Regions from separate parts of the Hafnia sp. CBA7124 genome, predicted to be linked through region 1. Evidence: predicted binding sites of a transcription regulator. Region 1 holds the regulator's gene; each other region holds the start of a gene.
What was found. Region 1 encodes Fur, which represses iron uptake genes when iron is present. Its sites were predicted from a motif close to ATAATAATGAGAACNACTATCAA; they were not measured.
Positions count from the first base shown of each region.

Region 2: the regulator Fur is predicted to act here: its motif matches at 2,491-2,513, upstream of CPY98_RS03110 (TonB-dependent siderophore receptor).
Region 3: the regulator Fur is predicted to act here: its motif matches at 2,396-2,418, upstream of zupT (zinc transporter ZupT).
Region 4: the regulator Fur is predicted to act here: its motif matches at 1,922-1,944, upstream of efeU (iron uptake transporter permease EfeU).

Region 1 is NZ_AP017469.1:1,216,639-1,222,707, forward strand. It holds gene CPY98_RS05670 (beta-N-acetylhexosaminidase) at 1-1,812, shown strand, start outside; gene fur (ferric iron uptake transcriptional regulator) at 2,082-2,531, opposite strand; gene fldA (flavodoxin FldA) at 2,851-3,378, opposite strand; gene ybfE (LexA regulated protein) at 3,500-3,775, opposite strand; gene ybfF (esterase) at 4,046-4,816, opposite strand; gene seqA (replication initiation negative regulator SeqA) at 5,092-5,631, shown strand; gene pgm (phosphoglucomutase (alpha-D-glucose-1,6-bisphosphate-dependent)) at 5,715-6,069, shown strand, end outside.
Region 2 is NZ_AP017469.1:658,508-664,576, reverse strand. It holds gene CPY98_RS03125 (GGDEF domain-containing protein) at 1-681, shown strand, start outside; gene fhuF (siderophore-iron reductase FhuF) at 991-1,782, shown strand; gene CPY98_RS03115 (DUF805 domain-containing protein) at 1,915-2,289, shown strand; gene CPY98_RS03110 (TonB-dependent siderophore receptor) at 2,626-4,800, shown strand; gene CPY98_RS03105 (lysine N(6)-hydroxylase/L-ornithine N(5)-oxygenase family protein) at 4,976-6,069, shown strand, end outside.
Region 3 is NZ_AP017469.1:649,722-655,790, reverse strand. It holds gene CPY98_RS03090 (MFS transporter) at 139-1,353, shown strand; gene ygiD (4,5-DOPA dioxygenase extradiol) at 1,417-2,199, opposite strand; gene zupT (zinc transporter ZupT) at 2,431-3,204, shown strand; gene ribB (3,4-dihydroxy-2-butanone-4-phosphate synthase) at 3,271-3,924, opposite strand; FMN riboswitch at 4,044-4,221, opposite strand; gene CPY98_RS03070 (accessory factor UbiK family protein) at 4,429-4,707, shown strand; gene yjeH (L-methionine/branched-chain amino acid transporter) at 4,776-6,032, opposite strand; gene hldE (bifunctional D-glycero-beta-D-manno-heptose-7-phosphate kinase/D-glycero-beta-D-manno-heptose 1-phosphate adenylyltransferase HldE) at 6,063-6,069, opposite strand, start outside.
Region 4 is NZ_AP017469.1:2,713,354-2,719,422, forward strand. It holds gene efeO (iron uptake system protein EfeO) at 1-986, opposite strand, end outside; gene efeU (iron uptake transporter permease EfeU) at 1,031-1,876, opposite strand; gene CPY98_RS12725 (YodC family protein) at 2,302-2,484, shown strand; gene CPY98_RS12730 (phosphoethanolamine transferase) at 2,761-4,395, shown strand; gene CPY98_RS12735 (EAL domain-containing protein) at 4,826-6,069, shown strand, end outside.

The DNA of each region.
Region 1 (6,069 bases):
TACGAGCTGAAGATCGGGCCAAAGGGGGCTGAAGTCATTGGTTACGATCAGGCTGGCGTTTTCTACGGCTTACAGTCCATCCTTTCTCTGGTGCCAAGCGATGGCAGCATGAAGATTGCAACCTTAGATGCGAAAGACGCGCCGCGTTTCCAATACCGTGGCATCTTCTTGGACATCGGGCGTAACTTCCATTCCAAAGAAGCGGTACACCGCCTGCTAGACCAGATGGCGGCGTACAAGATGAACAAATTCCACTTCCATCTGACCGATGACGAAGGCTGGCGTATTGAGATCCCTGGCCTGCCAGAGCTTATCGATGTGGGCTCAAAACGCTGCCACGATCTGAGCGAGAAAGAGTGCCTGCTACCACAGCTAGGCTCAGGACCTGATGCTAACAATAATGGTTCTGGCCATCTGTCTCGCGCTGAATATATCGATATCGTGAAATATGCTCAGGCACGTCAGATCGAAGTAATCCCTGAAATCGATATGCCTGCGCATGCTCGTGCGGCGGTGATTTCGATGGAAGCGCGTTATGACAAACTGAAAGCCGCTGGTGACGAGAAGGGCGCTAACGAATTCCGTTTGGTTGATCCTACGGATACGTCAAACACCACGTCTGTGCAGTTCTATGATCGTAAGAGCTATTTGAACCCATGCTTAGATTCCTCTAAGCGCTTTGTCGATAAAGTGATCGGCGAAGTGGCGCAGATGCACAAAGAGGCGGGGCAGCCATTAACCACGTGGCACTTCGGCGGTGATGAAGCTAAGAATATCCGCTTAGGGCCGGGTTATCAGGATAAGAATGGCAAGATTGAGCCGGGCAAAGGCATTATCGATCAGAGCAAAGAGGATAAGCCATGGGCGCAGTCTCAGGTTTGCCAGACCCTAATTAAGAGCGGCAAAGTGGAAGATATGGAGCATCTCCCAAGCCACTTTGCGATTGAAGTCAGCCAGATCGTCAATAAGCACGGCATTGAAAAAATGCAGGCGTGGCAGGATGGCCTGAAGGATGCCAAAGACGCGAAGGCATTTGCCACCAAGCGCGTGGGTGTTAACTTCTGGGATACGCTCTATTGGGGCGGTTTTGATACCGTAAACGACTGGGCGAACAAAGGCTATGAAGTGACGGTTTCTAACCCAGACTACGTCTACATGGATTTCCCGTATGAGGTGAATCCACAGGAAAATGGCTACTACTGGGGAACTCGCTTTAACGATGAGCGTAAGATCTTCAGTTTCGCGCCAGACAACATGCCACAGAATGCGGAAACTTCCGTAGACCGTGACGGCAATTTCTTTACCGCGAAAAGCGATAAGCCATGGCCGGGCGTTTATGGACTCTCAGCGCAGCTGTGGAGTGAAACCACGCGCACCGACGAAATGATGGAGTATAAAATTTATCCTCGCGTTATGACGGTGGCGGAGCGCGGATGGCATCGCGCGGGTTGGGAGCAGGACTACAAAGCGGGCCGTGAATATAAAGGCGGAGAAACCGACTTGGTCGACAAAAAATCTCTGCTGAGTGATTGGCAGCGCTTTGCCAACCTGATGGGACAGCGTGAGCTGGCGAAAATGGATAAAGCTGGTGTGGAATATCGCCTGCCGGTTCCTGGAGCAAAAGTTGTGGGCGGGAAACTGGAAGCCAACATTGCGCTGCCAGGGTTGGGGATTGAATACTCCGTAGACGGTGGCAAGCAGTGGCAGCGTTATGATGCTAAAGCTCAACCAACCGTTTCTGGCGACGTTCAAATTCGTTCAGTAAGCCCAGACGGCAAGCGCTATAGCCGCGTAGAACCGGTACAGGCGTGATATCGAGATAGGTACGCAAGGTATTCTCTGCTCCGGTGGGGTAGGGAATGCCGCAATAACGTATTAACGCAGTGATTTTTAATACCGTTTCATCATCATTATTGTTGCTATGGTACCTGCCGAAGCCATATGAGTGATTTAGTTGTGAGTTGCTTAGCCCCCTGCCTGAGGGGCTTTTTTTTGTCTGTTTTTCGACGAGAAAACGAAGATGGTGGATTTCAGGCAATAAAAAAGCGACCCTCAGGTCGCCTCATTACACTCGCGAGCGCTTACTCTCTGCCATCGTGCAGACTTTCGTCTTCGCGGCAATCACCTTCAGCGCAGTGGCCATACAGGTACAGGCTGTGGTTGGTCAGTTGGATACCATATTTTTTAGCGATTTCGTGCTGACGCTTTTCGATGGAGTCGTCGCTAAATTCGATCACTTTACCGCAGTCTAAGCAGATCAGATGATCATGGTGATGCTGTTGAGTCAGTTCAAATACGGATTTTCCGCCTTCAAAATTGTGACGAGTCACAATTCCAGCGTCGTCGAACTGGTTCAGTACACGGTAAACGGTGGCTAAGCCGATTTCTTCACCCATATCGATCAGCTTCTTATACAGATCTTCTGCGCTGACGTGGTGGCAAGTTGGATCTTGCAGAACTTCCAGAATCTTAAGACGCGGAAGCGTGACTTTAAGTCCAGCCTTCTTTAAAGCAGTGTTGTTATCTGTCATTCGGATTCTGTCCCGTTACTTAGCTCGAAGACGTTTAGGATAGCCTGCATTTGCTGCCTACGTTGCCCTAATTGTCACCGAACTGAAAATATAATTGAGATTCATTATAAGGCTGATGGCGGTAAATGGAAACCGCAGTGTGTTAACAACTTGGACGGAATTACAAGGTGGAAATAAAACGTAACACACTGACAAATATGTAACTCTGCTGGTGGCGGGGGCTAGAGCGGGAAAAATGAGTTACATAGATGTTGCAAGTTGCTTTCGCCAATCGCTGAAATACCCGCTGACTTATGCAGTCAGCGGGCACAATTTCAGATTAGCCAGCCAGCTCAGCCAAGCTCATCTCTTCGGAAATTTGTTTCACCCACGCATCAACACGCGTTGCGGTGAGTTCAGGCTGGCGATCTTCGTCAATAGCCAAACCAACGAAGGTTTTGTCATCAACCAGCGCTTTAGACGCTTCAAAATGGTAACCCGCCGTTGGCCAGTGACCAACGATAGTCGCGCCGCGTGGCTCGATCAAATCACGGATGGTGCCCATAGCGTCGCAGAAGTACTCTGCATAGTCTTCTTGGTCGCCGCAGCCAAACAGAGCAACCAGTTTACCGTTGAAGTCGATCTCTTCCAGAGAAGGGAAGAAATCATCCCAGTCACACTGAGCTTCACCGTAATACCACGTTGGGATGCCAAGCAGAAGAATATCGAATGCTTCGATGTCTTCTTTGCTGCTTTTGGCAATGTCATGAACTTCAGCAACGTCTTTTCCGAGTTGCTTTTGGATCATCTTAGCGATGTTTTCCGTGTTGCCCGTGTCGCTGCCAAAGAAAATGCCTACGATTGCCATGTCGCGTTTATACCTTTTATATCAAATAATTAAACTAGAATCTTGAGAAAGACCAGTACGTACTTTACGCACTATAGCACTTTAAACCGTATCGATTTGTCGTCATTGTGTGCTGGTGGCGTTAAGATTTTAAAATCTGATTGAGTAAAATTTGTTCAATCAATTCACTGCGGCTAATGTTTTGTTCCTGAGCCAAACGATTCAGCATTTCAACCGCTTCTTCGTTAATCTTTAGCTCGACGCGACGCAGTCCTTTCACTTTATCGCGGCGCAGTTGGTTGCGTTTGTTAATTCTTAGCTGTTCATCCCGAGATAACGGGTTAGTTTTCGGGCGACCCGGACGACGTTCATCTGCGAACAGATCCAGAGTCGTGCGGTCCGTTTGTTCTTTGGCCATATCAGGTAGCGGTACTACAAGGAGAATTTTGAATCTGCGTAACGAATCAGATCATGATTAACATACTAGGGCCATTCACCCTTTACCGGCACTATCCTTGAACAGCAAAACTGCCTGCCAGAATAATAGCGCGCCATAATACCCCAGCGCCCCCAGCTGCGACAATCCTTAATCTTACTTACCTCACTGATGAATGGTGATTTTTTCTACAGTGAGGCTGTCGTTAAGATTAAGTTAGGTCGTGAAGGCGACAAAATTAAGCTGTTTGACTTATTCATCGCTGTCGAGAAAACGGTGCAGCGTGCGTAGCACCAGCTCTGGCTTTTCTGCATGCAGCCAGTGGCCCGTACCGGCTACCACGTGAGCTTTAGCATGAGGAAACTGGCGCGCAATGGCGGCGCGATGAATATCTTGGATGTAGGGCGATAAGCCACCTTTGATAAACATCGCAGGGCCTTGGTAAGGCGTTACTTCTTGCCAGCCCACGATATTTTCGTATTGCTCCCACAGAACGGGCACGTTAAATAGCCATTCGCCCTCCTGAAAAGATTTCAGTAAAAACTGTATTACACCTTCTTCTTGGATGTAGCTGCGCATGATTTCAGCGGCCTCTTGGCGACGCGTCAGCCGTGCATCCGTCACTGCGTTGATAGCTGCAAAAATCGTATCGTGACGACGAACCTGATAGTCAACGGGCGCAATGTCCAGCAAGGCAAGGCGGCGAATACGCTCGGGGGCAAGTGCAGCTAACGTCATCGCGGCTTTTCCGCCCATTGAGTGCCCAATGACATCCAACTGCGGTAACGAAAGATCGTCGATCAACGCCAGTAAATCTTCGGCCATCGCGGCATAATCCATGCGCTCTGAGCGCGGCGAGTGGCCATGATTGCGCATATCAACCTGAATCACACGGCGATCGCTGCGCAAGTCTCGGCCCAATACGCCAAGATTATCCAGACTGCCGAATAAACCGTGGATCAATAATGCCGGTGGAAACTGGGCTTGCTGGGCTGGAATATGTTCGCGGTAGTTGAGTTTCATATCGTTAGGTCTATTCGTGGTGTCTATTCGCGGGCTTCATGCGCTAAACATGCGGCAACGGAGTGCGACAAATCTTATGTTGTAACAAATAGGTTACCACGACTAAGCATGATTGTTAGCCATCGAGTGTTATCCAGCAAAATTTAAGGGTATTCTTTCCATAAGTTTGGGAAAAAACTCACTGAATTGATCAGAGCATCGGGTTTACGCTATCCGCATGAGGCGTTTGACTTTATAATCCTGCTGATTAAGTCGTAAACCTGTATTGGATAATGATGAAAACTATTGAAGTCGACGAGGAGCTGTACCGCTACATTGCAAGCCACACGCAAAGTATCGGTGAGAGTGCTTCTGACATATTGCGCCGCCTGCTGAAAGTCTCTGAACATAAAGCCACTGCTGCTCCGGCTGTGACGCCTGCCGTCATCGCTGCGCCAGTGGCTGCTGCGGTATCTGCCCGTCCGGTAGATCGCGTTCGTACCATGCGTGAACTGTTGCTTTCTGATGAATATGCAGAGCAGAACAAAGCGGTAAACCGCTTCATGCTGGTACTTTCAACCCTTTACTCCATTGATAACCAAGGGTTCGCTGCGGCAACGGAATCCTTGCATGGCCGCACGCGCGTCTATTTCGCCGGTGACCAGCAAACGCTGCTGCAAAACGGCACGCATACCAAGCCTAAACATGTTGCGGGCACGCCTTACTGGGTGATCACTAACACCAACACCGATCGCAAGCGCAGCATGATTGAACACATTATGCAGGCGATGCAGTTCCCAGCCGAACTGATTGAAAAAGTTTGCGGAACCATCTAATTCAAGAACTGCCTAATCGCAAGCACTGGCAACGCGATTAGGCACTCAACCATATAAGCGTAATAGCGTAGGGAGTAGTGACCATGGCAAATCACCCCCGTGCCGGGCAGCCTGCCCAGCAGAGCGATTTGATTAACGTGGCACAACTGGTTTCTCAATACTATGTATTGACGCCGGAAGTGGGTAACACGTCGCATGCGGTAAAATTCGGGACTTCAGGTCACCGTGGCAGCGCTCAGCGTCATAGCTTTAACGAAGCGCACATTTTAGCTATTGCGCAGGCAATTGTTGAAGTGCGTAAAGCGAATGGCATCGAAGGTCCGTGTATCGTGGGTAAAGATACACACGGTTTATCTGAACCTGCGTTTATCAGCGTGCTGGAAGTTCTGACGGCAAACGGCGTGGATGTCGTGGTACAGCAGGATAATGGTTTCACAC
Region 2 (6,069 bases), 560 kb from region 1:
GTTCCCGTCGCAATAACCGTTATTGTGTTGGAAGATTTCCACAATATGACGCGTATTTTATTCGTTCTCACATTACCGATCATTGCGTTGTCATTGCATCACGCAATGACGCGGCGGCGTGAGGCATTTACACGCAGACTAGTCACTCAGTTGGAGCAAGACAGAGCGCGATTCAGCGATCTCAGCATGATTGATCCCCTTACCACGCTGCTTAACCGCCGTGGCCTCGAGTTTCAATTCCATCATATGGGCAGCGATTGTGACACTGAGCATAAACACTTTGTTGTCATGTTAGATATTGATTTCTTTAAACTCTATAACGATCACTACGGGCATCAATACGGTGATATAGCATTAAAAAGTATTGCTCAAATTATCAAAGAAGCCGTTCGTACTAGAGATTTAGCCATTCGTTATGGCGGTGAAGAGTTTTTACTTATTTTACGCGATGCGTCTGAAAGTCTCGCGATACAAATATGTGAGCATATTCGTTTGCATGTAGAACAGTTGGCGTTAATCAATGAATACCAGCCAAATGGAAGCAACGTGGTAACAATTTCAGCGGGGCTTTCAGAGATGCATGGCAATAATTTAGAAAATGCCATAACGCGTGCCGATCAAGCGCTGTACATATCAAAACAGAAAGGTCGTAATAGAGTTTTATTGCAAAAAGAAACCTAATTTCTTTTTATAATCTGCTAGATAGGAAAATAATTTCTATCTAGCTAAGCACAACCTATTCGTAGATATGTTGATTAAAAGATAAATTATTAAAAAAAATATAGTCCCGTAACGTAACTCACCGTCCTTTACTTGCCGACATTGTGGCGTCAACGATGTTTATGCTGGTCATTTAGCTTAGCCATCACCACCAGTTTTCAATTTTCACCTAAATGAGCGCTATGACACATTTCGTTCAACCACCATCTTGCGATTGATAATAGTTATCAGTACTATTGCGTTTTGATACTTGATCTCTAGGGTGTTGTGGTGAAGATAACTGCGCTGACTGAATTTGATGCCTACTTTCCAGCCGTCTTTCCTGCTTTTCCGCCAGAAGCGGAAGAGCTCACTGCGCTTTTTAGCCAGCACTACCCTCATTTTCTCACCACGTTCTTGATCGATGAATCAGCAGCTAGCCACGATTTATCTGCTATGCAATGGTCAACGGCAGAAACCTACGCCAAGCTCATGGCAAACTATCAGCAAGAACACTACGCTGAATACCCTGATAAAACGCCGGAAGCCAAACCGTTAGAATCCCTGTGGGCGCAGTGGTATTTTGGGTTATTGGTGCCGCCAATGATGCTGTTGCTACTTCAGCAATCAGCCCCTCTCGATCCACATATTCGGCAGTTCAAAGTTCGCTTCCATGAAAGTGGACGCCCTGAGGCATTTATCTATTATCCGCAGTTAATAGCCGGTGACGCCCGTAACAGCACTCCTCTACAGCGTATGGTGTCCTTAGTTGAGCGTCATCTGATTCCAGCAGTAAACGCCATTGCGCGCCAAGGCGTTTTAAACGCTAAGCTGATGTGGAGCAATATTGGCTATGTGATGCATTGGTATTTAGGAGAATTACGTCCCCTGATTGGTGATGTGCTTTTCTCGCAGCTCGAACAGGCTCTCTTTTTCTCCGCCTCTTTCCCCGACGGCCAAGACAACCCACTCTATCGCACCGTACTGATGCGTAACGGTACTATTCAGCGCCGAACCTGCTGCCAACGCTATAAGCTGCCTAAGATGAAAGAGTGCGGTGATTGTCCGCTCACGCTGGGTTAAAAAGCGGAGTCAACTTAAAACATTCTTATCTATTACTACTAAATCAAGTAATAGCTTTCTTGATCGGCGTCAGAAGAATTCCCCCTTCATTACGTATCCTTATGCGACTTAAAAACAAAGGATATGTTTTCAATGAACTGGTATATCAAAGTATTAAAAAATTACGCCACCTTCAGTGGCCGGGCTCGGCGCAAAGAGTATTGGATGTTTGCACTTATCCAGGGCACCGTTTGGGCCATACTGTATGTTCTGATGCTCACATCTGATAGCTCACTGATTGCTGGTATCTTCATTGTATTTGTACTTGCGACTCTTGTTCCTAGTTTGGCTGTCGTCGTAAGAAGATTGCATGACATCGAGCGCTCAGGATGGTTTTATTTCATTAGCTTTATTCCCGTTGTCGGCCCGATCATTTTGCTAGTCTGGTCTTGCAAAGCAGGGACCACGGGCGCCAACCGTTATGGCGCAGACCCAAAAGCTGAGCAACCTGCTGGCATCATTCAATAAGATCTCCTCGCCGCTAACCCACCCATCGGTGGGTTAGACTGCCTTATATATAAATAGAATTAATACCTTACCTGTTAATAACCATTACTCGATTAATTTCATTGAGTTATTTATGGTTATTCTTAAATTACTCTCATGAATTCGTGACGTAGATCACAAAGAAAAATAGTTTCCCCTCCTCTGCTTGAATAAAAGCTACCAAAGCTAACGAGAATAATTATCATTCTGTATCGCATTTGATATAGCGATGTCATTGACTGGTTAACATCCGGCGATGACCAGATTGCTCACAATTAATTATTAGATCTTCGTGCTTTTTCAAGCAGGGATAATTAGATGAAATACAAAGCGTTTATTAACTCTTCGTTGAAAGCGGCGTTGCCAATCGGTTGTTTGGTATTCCCTTTGAGCGTCTTCGCAGATACAGCAACAAATACCGCAGCAGCAGACGATGCAGACAAAATCGTTGTCAGCGCCAAATCCAGCCTCCCACCGCTGGGAAGCTACGAAAATACCGGCACAAAATCCGATCTGACCGCGCAAGATACTCCGCAAACTATCAACACCGTTGAAGGCCAAGAACTCGACGAGCGCGGCATCAGCTCACTAAACGAAGCGCTGCGCTACGTATCGGGTGTAACCACTGAAAACCGTGGTGGCGCCATCACACGTTTTGATGAATTCACCATTCGTGGATTCAAAAACAGCGAAAACTATCTCGACGGCCTACAACTGCCTTACAACGAATGGAACATTCAAGGCCAAGTTGATACCTACATGCTCGATCGTATCGAAGTCATGAAAGGCCCCGCATCAGTTTTATACGGTAACGCCTCACCAGGCGGTATCGTCAACATGATCAGTAAAAAACCACAGAAAAACCAAAATACCGACGTAGAATTTGATACCGGCAGCGATAATCGTCGCGAAGGGAAAATCGATTCAACCGGACAAATTGGCGATAGCGACGTCAGCTACCGCTTTGTGGGCTTAGCCGGTGCCGTTGATGGGCAGGCCGAAGGCTCCAAAGATGAGCGCTATCTGTTAGCGCCTTCTCTGCGTTGGGATATCGACGATAACAATAGCCTGTTGCTACAAGCCTTCTTCCAGAACGATCCTAATGCCGGCGTTTATACCTCTCTGCCAGGCGAAGGCACCTTCAAGTATTCTCCTTATGGCAAACTGCCGACTGACGTTTATCTGGGCGATCACAATTGGGAAGCCTATAAGCGTAAACAAGAATCTGTCGGCTACCAGTTCGATCACCGCTTCAGCGATGAGTGGTCTTTCACGCAGAAAGCTCGCTTTATGCATATCACGGCCTATCAGGAAAACACCTACAGCACCGGTCTTGCTGATGATGGCCGCACTCTCGGTCGTCGTATGTACATGACCGATGAGAGCATGGATTCCTTCAACATTGATAACCAGATTGCCGGTAAATTTGATACCGCGTTCCTGCGCCACAATGTGTTGCTGGGCTTCGATTACCAGTGGCAGAACAACAAAACCGAGTATCAGGATGCCGCTGCGCCAAGCATCGATATCTTCGATCGCAATAACCACGAAATTAACCGCGGCAATATTGCCTGGGATCCGTCACTGGCCACCAACGTGCGCTATTCAATGCACCAGAACGGCTACTACTGGCAGGACTCTATCGATCTCGACAAGCTGACCATCTTGGCCGGTGGTCGTTATGACCAATACGAGAAGCGCACCTACGGCCTGCAATACGGTGCCAATACAGATGAAACTTTCTCTCAAAGCAAGTACACCCAGCGCTATGGCGCGATGTACCACTTTGAAAACGGCATCTCCCCGTACGTTGCTTACTCAGAAGGCTTTGAGCCTTTAGCTGGGCGTAACAAAAGCGGTGGCTCTTACAAACCAGAAACCAGCAAGATGTGGGAAGGTGGGGTGAAATTTGCCACACCAAGCCAGAACACCATCTTCACGGCCGCTGTGTTTGATATCAAAAAAGAGAATGCGCTGACCTCTAACCCGAACGGCGTTGATCCCTACGAGAAGTATCAAAGTGGCGAAATCGAGTCGAAAGGCTACGAGTTTGAACTGCGCACTTCCCCGCTGGAAAACCTGCTGTTGACGGCGAACTACGCTTATACCGACGTGAAGATTACCGAAGATGCTAACAAAGCGTTGATCGGCAACCGTCCGGTACAAACGGCTAAAGACAACGCTAGCGCATGGGCTAACTACACCATTGACGATACCTTCCTGCGCGGGCTCACCGTCGGTGCCGGTATCCGTTACATCGGTCGTATGGAAGCTAACCAGAGTAATACTGAGCAGTTGCCAGCCGTTACGCTGTATGACATGGCTGCGTCATATGAGTTAGGTAACCTAACGCCTGCGCTGGATAACGCCACGCTGAAAATGGCGGTGAATAACATCACTGACAAGCGCTACGTCGCAAGCTGCTACGACAGCAATAACTGCTGGTTCGGTGCAGAGCGCTCCGTGGTGGTTGGCGTGAAATATTCCTTCTAAGTACCTCTAAAAAATAGGGATGCCGGGCATTTCGGCATCCCTGAATAAAAACACCTTTTAAATTAATTTATTGGCGATTTAGCGCCAGATTCACAACCCGTATCCGCCATCTAGAAATCTGGATAAATGCTGAGCATCGAATTTGTACTCCTCGTAATAATCTAAGGTAAGATCTATGACCCAGTTCTCCTTATCCTCTCAGCAGCAGGCTGCGACACAACCTTATGATTTTATCGCCATTGGTATTGGGCCATTTAATCTTGGGTTAGCATGCCTCACGCAGCCGCTGTCGCAGGTAAACGCGCTGTTTCTTGACCAAAATTCAGGCTTTGACTGGCACCCTGGCATGATGCTGGAAAGCGCTCATCTGCAAACGCCGTTTATGGCCGATCTGGTGACGCTGGCAGATCCAACGCACCCACTGAGTTTCCTGAACTACATAAAACAACAGGGACGTCTGTACTCGTTTTATATTCGCGAAAGCTTCTTTTTGATGCGCAAAGAGTACAACCAGTATTGCCGTTGGGCGACAGAGCGCCTGAGCAACCTGCGATTCAATACCAAAGTTGAGCGCGTGGAGTTCGATCAGGATAGCCGCTGTTATCAGGTGCATTGCAGCGATACCCGCAACGGTAAGAAGTTAAAGTTTGAAACGCGCCATCTGGTGCTTGGCACTGGCCCTTCGCCGGTTATCCCTGAGTGCTGCCAGCCCTTTGCCGAACGTATGGTGCATTCCGGCCAGTATTTGCATCACAAGGAAGAGCTTCAAACCCGCCGTTCTATAACGGTGGTAGGCAGCGGGCAAAGCGCGGCAGAAATTTACTACGACCTCCTCTCCGAGATTGATAAGTATGGCTATCAGCTAAACTGGGTCACTCGCGCGCCGCGCTTCTTCCCGCTGGAGTACACCAAGCTAACGCTGGAAATGACATCGCCGGAGTATGTGGACTACTTCCACCAGTTGCCCGCAGAAAAGCGTGACCAGCTTAATATGCAAAGCCAGCAGCTTTACAAAGGCATCAACAGCAGCCTGATTAACGACATTTTTGATCTGCTATACATCAAACGCTTGGACGGTCATGTGAATACCCGCTTATTCACCAATACCGCCCTGACCGGCGTACAAAATACCGCTAACCATAAAACCTTGAATCTGGCGCTGCATCAGCATGAACAGGATCAACACTTCGCCATCGACAGCGAGGCAGTGATCCTGTGCACCGGATATCGCCACCAGCCGCCTGCATTTTTACAACCGATCCATGATCG
Region 3 (6,069 bases), 570 kb from region 1:
GTTTATCGCAGGGTGCGGTTATATAACGCATCCTACGCTCCCCCGAAAATCAGAATTGAACGACTATAGCCCCTGCCGTTTCTTTTTCACTGGGAACGCAGGGGCAAACTCTTTACATAAACCGAGTAATCACCCGACATGTCATCCTATATTGCTGCTTCTAAGCTAACTCGCCGTGCCGTGCTGTTTCCGCTCGCACTGGTGTTATTCGAGTTCGCAACCTACATCGCCCACGACATGATCCAACCGGGCATGATTCATGTGGTGCGTGATTTCAATGCCGATGTGAGCTGGGTTCCAACCTCATTAACCGCGTATTTATTCGGTGGCATGATGCTGCAATGGCTGCTTGGGCCACTCTCTGACCGCGTTGGCCGCCGCCCGGTGATGCTGACCGGCGTGATGCTGTTTGTTGCCGCCTGTATCGCTACGCTATTCACCAACAGCATTGAACAATTTATTCTGATGCGCTTTATCCAAGGTATCAGCCTCTGTTTTATCGGCGCCGTGGGATATGCCGCCGTGCAAGAAGCCTTCGATCAAACGCTCAGTATCAAGCTGATGGCATTAATGGCCAACGTGGCCTTGATAGCGCCATTGATTGGCCCGCTGGCCGGTGCGGCATTTATTCAATTCGCACCGTGGAAAAGCATGTTTGCCGTATTTGCCTTAGTGGCATTTATTGCATGGCTCGGTCTATGGAAAGCGATGCCGGAAACCGCGCAGTCGCAGGGCGAAAAATTACGCTTAACCTCCCTGCTGGCAGATTATCGACAGGTATTTGGCAATCTGCGTTTTGTCTGTGGTGCGGCATCAATCGGTTTTTCGGCCCTGCCGCTGTTGGCGTGGGTCGCGATTTCTCCGGTGATACTGATCGATGGTGAAGGGCTGACGCCAGTGGCATATGGCTGGTTGCAGGTGCCTATTTTTGTTGCCCTTATCATGGGCAATTTAGTGCTGGCACGCATCGCAGGAAAGATGTCGATTGAAAAACCGCTGTGGCTCGGCGCACCGCCGATCATTACCGGTCTGGCACTGGCCACCTTTGGCACACTGTTTACCCCGCATGCTTACCTTTGGACCATTGCCGGTTTAAGCCTTTACGCCTTCGGCACAGGGCTAATTAACGCAGGATTATATCGCCTCACGCTGTTTGCCAGCGATATGCGCAAAGGCACCGTTGCCGCCGCTCTCGGTATGACCACCATTGGCATTTATGCCTTGGGCATCGAAATCGCAAAACGTATTTATCTCTGGCAGGGAAGTGGGATCTTTAATTTGTATGGATTAATCAGCGGGCTGCTTTGGTTGGCTCTGATGTGGGTGTTTTTGAAGAAGAAGGCCAGTCGCTAACTTCCGCATACTGACCCTATCGTAATCCTCCCCTTCGCAGGGGAGGAATTTCGTTTGCGGGTACTATCCCACGACGACTGATAGCATACTCAGCGACGCCATCACAATGCCGTCCACCGGCACAGAAATCGGCTCTTCACCGTTCCATGCGCCAAGCACATATAACAGCGGCAGGAAGTGCTCCGGCGATGGGTTAGATAATTCAGCGCCTTCATGCTGCATAAAGTTAACCAGTGGATGGTTTTCGCCTTTATGTGCCAGATTCTCACGCACAAAATTATCAAAACTGAATGCCCACGGATAAGGTTCCGCTTCGCCCTGCCACTTAACCATTCGCAGGTTATGTACCACGTTTCCGCTCGCGACAATCATCACGCCTTCATCGCGCAAGGCGGCGAGTTTCTTGCCTAGTTCATAGTGATAAGCCGCGGGTTGAGTACCATCAATACTCAGTTGGATCACCGGAATATCGGCATCTGGATACATTTTGATCAAAACGCCCCAAGTACCGTGATCCAAACCCCATTCGCTGGTATCCAAATGCACCATTTCTGGCGCCAGTAATTCCTGTACTCGACGAGCGAGTTCAGGCGAACCCGGCGCTGGATATTGCGTATCGAACAGGGCCTGTGGGAATCCACCAAAATCATGGATCGTCCGCGGCTGTTCCATCGCCGTGACAAACGTACCACGGGTGTACCAATGCGCAGAAACAGCAACAATCGCTTTCGGACGCGGCAACGTTTTACCTAACTCGCGCCAAGCCGTGGTGTAGTCATTTTCTTCCAGCACGTTCATCGGGCTACCGTGACCGAGAAATAGCGCAGGCATACGAGAGGTAGTCATAACATTATCCTTTTCTGAGTCTGGCGGAGAGCATCGCCTCCGAATGGTTATACATTACTCAGATTTATCTCGATCGTCTGCCGGATAACCATGATGATGATTGTCAGTAAATTTGAATATCAGACCCAGAGGGGTTGAGTTATTAGAGTCATCGGTAATAACTTTGTATTCGCTATTTACTTAAAGATAGGTTAAAACAATAATAGGAATCATTATCAACAAGGAGGCGCTATGTCAGTTCCACTTATTCTGACTTTGCTAGCTGGCGGTGCCACATTTGTCGGCGCGTTATTAGCCATTATCGGACAGAAACCCTCCAACCGGGTTTTAGCGTTTGCGCTTGGCTTTGCCGCAGGGATTATGCTGCTGATTTCTTTGATGGAAATGTTACCCGCCGCGCTGGATACCCAAGGCATGTCACCGATGCTTGGCTATGGCATGTTTATCATTGGTCTGGTGGGCTATTTCATGTTGGACAGAATGTTGCCGCACCAGCATGCACACGACCTGATGGATGCGCCTAAGGCAGGGAAAACACGCAACCTGCGCCGTACAGCCATGCTGCTAACGCTCGGCATTAGCCTGCATAACTTTCCAGAAGGCATTGCCACCTTTGTCACCGCCAGCTCCGACCTTGAATTAGGCATGGGTATTGCGCTCGCGGTTGCCATTCACAATATTCCTGAAGGCTTAGCGGTTGCTGGGCCGGTCTATGCCGCCACGGGCTCAAAAACTAAGGCGCTATGGTGGGCCAGCATTTCGGGCTTCGCCGAAATTTTAGGTGGGTTACTGGCATTCTTTTTGCTGGGGCCGGCCATATCTCCGGTGTTAATGGCCTCAATCATGGCAATGGTAGCGGGTATCATGGTGGCGCTATCGGTAGACGAACTGATGCCGTTGGCCAAAGAGATTGATCCGCAGAATAACCCAAGCTATGGCGTGCTGTGCGGTATGACGGTGATGGGATTTAGCCTGACGCTGTTACAAAGCAGCCCGCTCGGTTAAGACTCTCCCATCTCCAAATAGCAAAAAGGACAGCCTAGGCTGTCCTTTTTCGTGCAGAGCTAAAAATCAGCTCGCGATTTTTTCTTGAGACTGGCGGTAAGCCACCAAATCATCGATGGTCACGACTGGCATGTTATGTTTGTTAGCAAACACAATCACTTCTGGCGCACGTGCCATAGTACCGTCGTCATTGGTCAGTTCACACAGTACGCCCGCAGAACGGAATCCCGCTAAAGTCACCAGATCGATAGTTGCTTCAGTATGACCACGACGAGTCAGAACGCCGCCGTTTTGAGCGCGCAGCGGGAACACGTGACCAGGGCGATGCAGGTCAGAAGGCTTAGCGCCTTCAGCGCTTGCGGCACGCACGGTAGTCAAACGGTCTTTGGCAGAAACGCCGGTCGTCACGCCTTCAGCGGCTTCGATAGTCACGGTGAATGCGGTGCCGTAATGGCTGGTGTTGTTGCTGACCATCATCGGCAGATCTAACTGCAAACGACGCTCTTCGGTGATGCACAGGCAAACAATGCCGCTACCGTGACGGATGGTCAGCGCCATCTGTTCTTCAGTCATGGTTTCAGCAGGGAAAATCATGTCGCCTTCGTTTTCACGATTTTCATCGTCAAGCACCATAACGCCGCGGCCTTCACGCAATGCAGCCAGCGCACGTTCAACACGTTCCATCGGAGTACCGAAATCGGAAAGTAAAGTCTGATTCATGGTAAAAAAACCTCATTAATTATATGGATTACCAGAATCAGGGCAGCTTTGAGGAGTGGCAAACGTAAGCCTACGGCTAACGCGCCTAATAACGCGAGTGGGACAAACCCAACAGGTATCGTTACTCTCTCCCATCCGGACTCTAACCGTCGGCTCCGGAATTACACCGGATCTGCTGTCCTTACACCTTGCGGCATAAGCGCTCGCGGGCTTTTTATGCTGCGCTTGCCGTGAAAGACATGCGTTATGCATAAATTTACCGCCGGTGGGGACTTCCACCCCGCCCTGAGAATAAGCAGGTCAACTATAACGCTAATGATTAGTTTGGGCAATCGTCATTCCAGATTATCCAAGAGCGATCACAGAGGTTTATCCATTCGCCAACTCGCATTACACTATGCAGCTATAGCTCTGCTATTGTGCATCAGCTCAATATCATCGTCATTCGTTCTGATAGTGGTTCTTAAGCCCTAACGCATGACCATAACGACCAAGGAACACGCCATGATTGACCCGAAGAAAATTGAACAGATTGCCCGTCAGGTGCATGAATCCATGCCAAAAGGACTGCGCGAGTTCGGGGATGATGTCGAGAAAAAAATCCGCCAAATCCTGCAGGCACAATTTAATCGCATGGATTTAGTGAATCGCGAAGAGTTTGACGTACAAACGCAGGTTTTGCTGCGCACGCGTGAAAAGCTGGCGATGATGGAACAGCGCTTAGCTGCGTTAGAAGAAAAACTGGCAGCAAGCGAAGCAACCGCGACAAAAGACGCTGAATAAGCGAGTCGAGCATAAACGCAAAAACGGAAGCCATCGGCTTCCGTTTTTATTGCTGCTTAGCTCGATAGCTAATGGGAGTTTACTCCGTTTTCCATCGCACGCCGAGGTAACAGTGCCCATAGTGCGGCTAGCATTACGATCGCATAAATACTTTTCCAGCCAACCATATAGAGCAATAACAAACACAATACGCTGCCTATGGCCGCCATCAGACGTGAACGTCCTTTCAGTAGACGGCAACCCGCCAGCATACACAGCAGATAGATCATGATAAAAATGCCGTTGGCGTAAATAATCAGTTCATCCAACGCCACACCTAGTGCATAAATGCCCACCGCGCACAGTAAACAGCAGCCAAGTACAACATTCAGCGCGTTGACCGGTGCCTGACGCAGTGAAAGCTGCGCCAAACGGCTTTGTGGTTTCAGCTGCGCCTGTGACCAAACCAGCCGAGCAAAGCTTTGGGTGTAAATATTAAGGCTAGCAAAACAGGCCAGATAGCCAATAATACAGGCGATCCATAGCGCTTTTTGACCAAATAGCTGTACGACGATCCCCGGCAGTGATGCCGCTGCGGCTTTTTCCGCACCGAAGGCATTGAAATGCAAAACCGCGACCGTACAACCCCAGTACACCACGCCTGCCAGCAGCAAGCCGATCATCAATGCACGAGGAAAATCACGTTCGGGATCTTTAAACTCAGAGGCCAGATGGGCAAAAGCTTCTAATCCGACAAAGCACCAAAACATCACGGCCAATGCAGAAAAGAGGTTCTGAGGGCTGACATCTGCTGGAGTCGGGAATGGAATTTCCGCCGGTGATATTCCGCCGCGCCACCAAATGGCCGCAACCAAAGCCACCACCAGTCCGGCGATCAACGTCTGTAAGTTCGCGCTGGAACCTGCTCCGCGGGTGCCCAAAAACCACACCACCATCAGCGTGCCGATTTCCACCAGCAGCAACTCCCAGCCATGCCAGCCAAACATAGCCTGCCAAAAACCCGCCGCAATTTGCAGCGCCGCAGGTAAACCAACGGGGATAACGGAAAGAAACAGCCAACCGGTCACTCGCGCCATATGCGGCCCAAATGCCATACCGACAAAATGAGCGGCACCGCCCGCACTTGGGAAGTGACGCCCTAGCGCAGCGAAACCAATCGCGATCGGAAACACGAGGATAATAAGAATCGGCCATGCCCACAGGCTATCATTGCCGGCCACCAGCGCCGCTAATGCAGGCACAGCAAAGACGCCCGTGCCTAACAGCGATGTAGATAACAATCCTATTCCCTGAGCCAGCCCTAGCTCTTGCTTTAATCCGCTCACAATATGTTCCGCTTAGCGTTCATCGGGGGATTATTCG
Region 4 (6,069 bases), 1.5 Mb from region 1:
ATGGAATCAACGGTTTTAAAGTTGGCGTCAATTTTGGCGAGCAGTTGAGGATTCGCTTTTTCCAGCATCGGACGCAGCAGATTCACAATCTTTTGCGCACCATCGACGTTGGCACGGAAATCCCACAGGTCGGTGCGGCTGTAGCGATCTTCTTCACCGCTAATTTTGCTTGCAGCCACTTCTTCGATAAGACCTGCCGCGCCACCGACAACTTTGCTTGGAGCAAAGGTCAGCGTCGTCACGCGGGTTTGTAGTTCGAGCACGTCTTTCATCAGACGATCCGCATAGCCGTCCATTCCTTTGGTGGTTTTGTCACCAAACAACACTTTTTCTAGACGGTGGAAACCGGTGAAATTAGGATCTTGGGCCTTTTGTTCGTAGTCGTCTTCACGCGCATCAATGCTGCCATCGAGATCGGAGAACAATTCTGCAATCGGTTCGATACGTTCATAATGCTGACGCGTTGGAGCATAAAGTTTTTGTGCCGTTGCCAGATCGCCTTTTTTCACTGCATCGGTGAAGGCTTTAGTCTGCTCAACCAGCTGCTTAACTTCTTGCATGACATAAATTTTGTATTCTGCAATCGGCCCCACCAGCGCCATTGCGTCAGTCTTTACCGCGGCTGCGCCGTCGGCGGCTTGAACAATGATTTTTCCTTTCGGATTACTGAGCAGCCCGCAGGTCATATCGTATTCGCCCGGCTCAAGGGTTGCCGTCATTTTTTGGGTGAACCCTGGGGCGATGTTTTCGCGCTCTTCCACCACCATGACGCCTTTAAGGATTTCCCATTCCAGACCTTTTTGGCTGTTGTTATGCACGATGAACTGGGTTTTTCCGGCAGGAATTGTGAGCGTCATCGGCTCGCACTGTTTGTCATTGACCGCGATTTTCACCTGCGGCAATGCGTCAGCGGCAAGTGCCGCGGTCGCAGGTAAAGTCAGTAAAGCTAAAGACAGCGCAGTGCGGCGAAAAGTCGTGCTAGACATAGAAATAACTCCCTGAAAAATAGGATAATAGTATTGAAAACTCATTAGCGTGAATGATCTGCTTTACCGTTTACCGCCGCGACATCTGTGCGCTGTGGCATGAAGAAGAAAATCAGTGCTGGGATCAGATACAGGAAATAGACCAACACTTCGCTCACCGAAGGGGCCTCTTGATAGCCTAAAATGCCTTCTAAAAAGGTTCCTAACAGTGAATGGGTTGAAAGCACGTCGGTGAGATTGAAGGCGATATCTTGCAAATAATTCCATAGTCCAGCCTCATGGAAAGCGCGGATAGCACCTGCGGCAAGGCCTGCAGCAACAAACAGAATGAAGAGGCTTGTCCATTTAAAGAACTTAGCTAAGTGCAGTTTTATCCCCCCCCAATAAATCATCATGCCGACGAGAATTGCTGCGACCAAACCCAGTACCGCGCCGATGGGCGCCTGAACGCCAACATCTTGCTGAAATGCCGCCAATAGGAAGAAGACCGACTCTAGTCCCTCTCGCGCCACGGCGAAGAAAACCATCGCTACCAGCGCCCAGCCCTGACCTTTGCCTGCGCTGAGTGCGTTATCAATCGCCCCTTCGATATGTGTTTTTACCGAGCGGGAAACTTTACGCATCCAGAAAACCATGTAGGTCAGAATGCAGACCGCGACCACGGCAACCAGTCCCTCGAACAATTCCTGCTGTTTTTGTGGGAATTCGCCAGTAGTTTCATTGATGAAGATCCCCAATCCTAAACAGAGCGCAGCGGCGAGGATTACACCAATCCAGACGACGCCCAACCACTGCGAACGCTGGGTTCTCTTTAAATAACTGGCGATAAGACTGACGATCAACGCAGCCTCAAGGCCTTCGCGGAACATGATGAGGAAGGGAACAAACATGCTTTTCTCTCTTGCCTGCGCACAATGCGCATGTAAAGAACCGTAAAAATAATGATACCGATTATCATTACGGTTAATAAAAAAACAAGCGTTCACCTCATATTATTTGTGAATTAAAGTGTGGCTAGTTGTTACCTTCTGGTATTTGAAATGAAAATAACTTTTAAAAACAAAGCAATGGTTTTTTTAAGTGGGATTTTTTGCAGAGAAAGAAAGAACCATGCGAGTGAAAAATAGGCATCGACATCACTGGAAAGTTATTCAATTTTTATCACCATAGACATCGGTTCTTTTCACTATTTATCTGGGCCAGCTTAGTCTATTTTATAATTCATTCCTTATTTGAATATCTTTGAATATCCAAATATTCAATAAGATAAACAGTTTCTGTTTATTCTTTAGCCCGATGTATTGAGGAGAGAAGCATGAGTTTTTCAGTTGGTGATAGCGTGCAAAAAACCAGCGGTGGCCCACGTATGACTGTTGTCGCGGTTAACGACAATGAGATTACCTGTTCATGGAATGAACTAGGAAACGAAAAACAGGAAACTATAGTGGCTTCCCATCTGGCCCTCTATCAAGAAGACGGTGATTTTGGCGTTTGCTAATTACTGGTAAATTTTCATCTAATCAGCCCAATGATTTAACGCCGCATTGATAACCCAAGCGGCGTTTTTTTTATTACAAAATATCATTCACTATGGAAACGCTCAGCCGTTTTCACTCGCTGAGTTCTTATCACCTGAAGCCTTGATAGCTTAAGGCTATCTTAAGTTTGGCTCGCTAATCTGCCCCACTATAAAGCGGTTTTATTTATTACGCTTAATTCTTGTCCACTGTTCTATAAGACATGGTCATTTAACAGGTTTTGGGGAGCGTTTACCTTGCAGCGAAAGGCGTTGAGAGTCAGTTTTTTATCACTGACCATTATTTTGGCCATTTACTTTACTCTCGTAGTTAACTTACCGATTTTATTGCATTTCTATCGAATTTTGACTTCGCTAGATAACTATAAGCTTGGCTTTGCATTTTCAATCCCACTGGTGCTGATTGCTGCCCTGAACTTTGTTTTTACACCGTTCACGTTTAAACCGATTTTCAAACCTTTCTTTTGCGTCATTCTGGTGGTCAGCGCCTTTGCTAGCTATGCACAATTGAAATACAAGATCATTTTCGATCGATCGATGATTGAAAACATTTTTGAAACCAATCCCGCCGAAGCTTCGTCGTACTACAATTTCTCGGTGGTATTGTGGGTGTTATTCACCGGCATTCTGCCCTGCGTGATATTAATGAGAACCCAGATTATCTATGCGCACGGCTTTCTCGCCCGCTTTGGGCTGCGTTTAGTTTCTATGCTGGTGTCACTTTTGATTATTGCGTTGGTTGCTAGCCTCTATTACCAAGACTACGCGTCCGTTGGACGTAATAACCGCTCGCTCAATTTGGAGATTGTGCCAACTAACTATCTCTATAGCGCTTCGCAGTATATTAATCGCCGCTATCTGACCAAACCCATTCCGTTCCGTAAAATCGGTGACGATGCGAAACTGGTGCAGAAAACGGGCAGTAAACCAACGCTGGTCTTTCTAATCGTTGGGGAAACGGCTCGCCATCAGAATCAGCAGCTACAGGGATATGCTCGCCCAACCAACCCTTATACCAGCCAAGAACCCGACCTGATTTATTTCTCAAAGGTCAGTTCATGTGGTACAGCAACGGCCATTTCAGTGCCTTGTATGTTCTCGAATATGCCGCGTACACACTTTGATAATAACATTGCCCGCAACAGTGAAGGATTGATGGATATCTTGCAAAAAGCAGGGGTGTCTACTTACTGGAAAGACAATGATGAAGGATGTAAGGGCGCCTGCGATCGCATCCCAACACAAATAGTGCCAGCGAACAGCGACAAAAATCTTTGCGATGGCGAAACCTGCTACGATGCCGTGCTATTAAACGATTTGGATAAGCTCATTCCAGCAGATGGGAAAAATAAGACGCTAGCATTCCACCTTATCGGCAGCCATGGTCCAACCTACTATAAACGCTATCCTAAAGAGTTTCGTTTCTTTGTCCCTGACTGCCAGCGTAGTGATATTGAAAACTGTACCCAGCAGGAATTAGTGAATACCTATGATAACACCATCCGGTATACGGACTATGTTGTGAGCCAGTTCATTCAACGGCTTAAAGGATACGAAAAAGACTATAACGTTGCGTTGTATTATGTGTCTGACCATGGTGAATCATTGGGCGAAGACGGTTTGTATTTACATGGAACACCTTATAAGTTTGCACCTGATGAGCAAACTAAGGTCCCAATGGAAATGTGGCTATCAGATGGCTTTGTTCAAGCCAATGGAATCGATCGTGATTGTGTCGCCAAGCTGGCCAAGACAAACGACTATTCACACGATAATCTCTTCCATACCATGCTGGCCATGATGAATGTGCAGACTAAGGAATACGATCCTAGCTTGGATATTCTTAAAAGCTGCCGGACAGCGAAACCGTGATAGCGCCATGAATAGGATGATCGTTATCACAATTTGAATTATTAGAAAGCCACGAATACAACGTGGCTTTTTTATTTGAATTAAATTACTCATAACAAATGCACCACATTCCTTAGAGTTAGAGAGCAGAGGAAACTCCGGTAATAAAACTTCCGCCATAATGGCCTTGTATTTGTAAGCACTAATCCCCTTGCGGAATAAACTCTTCCGCAGATTAACAACCTGAATGAACACGCCTCCACTTCATATTTGTTTTTATAATGTAAATTATTAGTTTAATTGAAAAAATAGATAATAAATGTCACAATTCAGCTATTCAGAGAATTTTCAGTTCTACTGTAATCTACAGATATCATTCTCCTATACGCTTGAATGTATGCGGTGAAATTATATTTTTACATTAACTCTAACCGACTAATGCGAACTCGCGATGGCTTTTAAATTCAGCTCAAACTTGAGAAAACAAATAACGGCGTTTATTGTCACTCTGCTTTTTTTCCCCATCGCTCGCAGTATCTCTCCGCATGCCGTTATCTATTACGAGAACGTTCATTTAGCTTATTTACCCGTCAGTTTAGCGACGGCAATGATCCTGCTATTTGGGCGAAATGTATTAATCCCGCTGACGGCGGCGTACTGCCTCAGCTATCTGATGATCCCTTTCTTCACGCCCTCATCGGCAGTGGCAATGACCTTGAGTATCGTTATCCCTTTGGCTGGCTGCTCATGGATCGTTGAGATAATTTTAGGCAAACGCTGGCGCTATAATATCGGCAATAAAGGGATCGGTGTACGCCTGTTTTGGCTAGGGCTAATTGCCCCATTCTGGATGAAGGTCATGATTGTGGCTTGCGGCACGCTCATCGACGCACCGCCAACGCTTGAGCGCTATTTTAGTCTGAGTGCTGATGTCTATACGCTGATCAATATTCAAAATCTGATCATCGCTGCGGTTATCTTTAGCATCATATTCTATTACGGCATAAGAATGTTGCTAAATTGGCGCTATGCTCGAACCTTTTTCTTGTTTGACCTAAAGTTGGCAGTGAGCAATGAAGGCCGCTTAATCAATATCTGTTGGTTTGTATTACTTGCCCTATTCTTGATTGTATTTTGCTTACCCTTCAATACCGTATTGTTTTCAGGCTTTGTTGCCCCCGCGATATTTGTTCATTTTAACTACGGCATCAAACGCTTTAGTACCCGCTTAATCATTATGCTGTGGTCGTTTACTGCTCTTATGCTACTAACCTATAGCAAAAGTTTTTTACACATCGCCAATAATGCCTTTGAGCTTACCTTTATCTCCTCGGTATTTATCGCATTCACTGTTTCTATTTTTTATCTGTCGATGATGTTTAAGAAAAGTGATTGGATGCAGAAAGTCTACGCGCTAATGGCGTTGACCGATCCCATGACGAAGCTACCCAATTTACGTGCGCTCGAACATCATGTCCGCGCACATACTAAAGGCGTGCTGTGTCACCTGCATCTTTCCAGCCTTGAGTTGCTTAGCCGTCATTATGGGCTTCGTATGCGGATCCATTGTAAACAAAGTATTGCTGCCATCATCCATAGCCACTTAGACAGCGGTGAGCATGTATATCAATTGCCTAGCTGCGATTTACTTATTTTTCTATCTGGCAGTGAAGACGAGAATATTCCCCGTTTAAA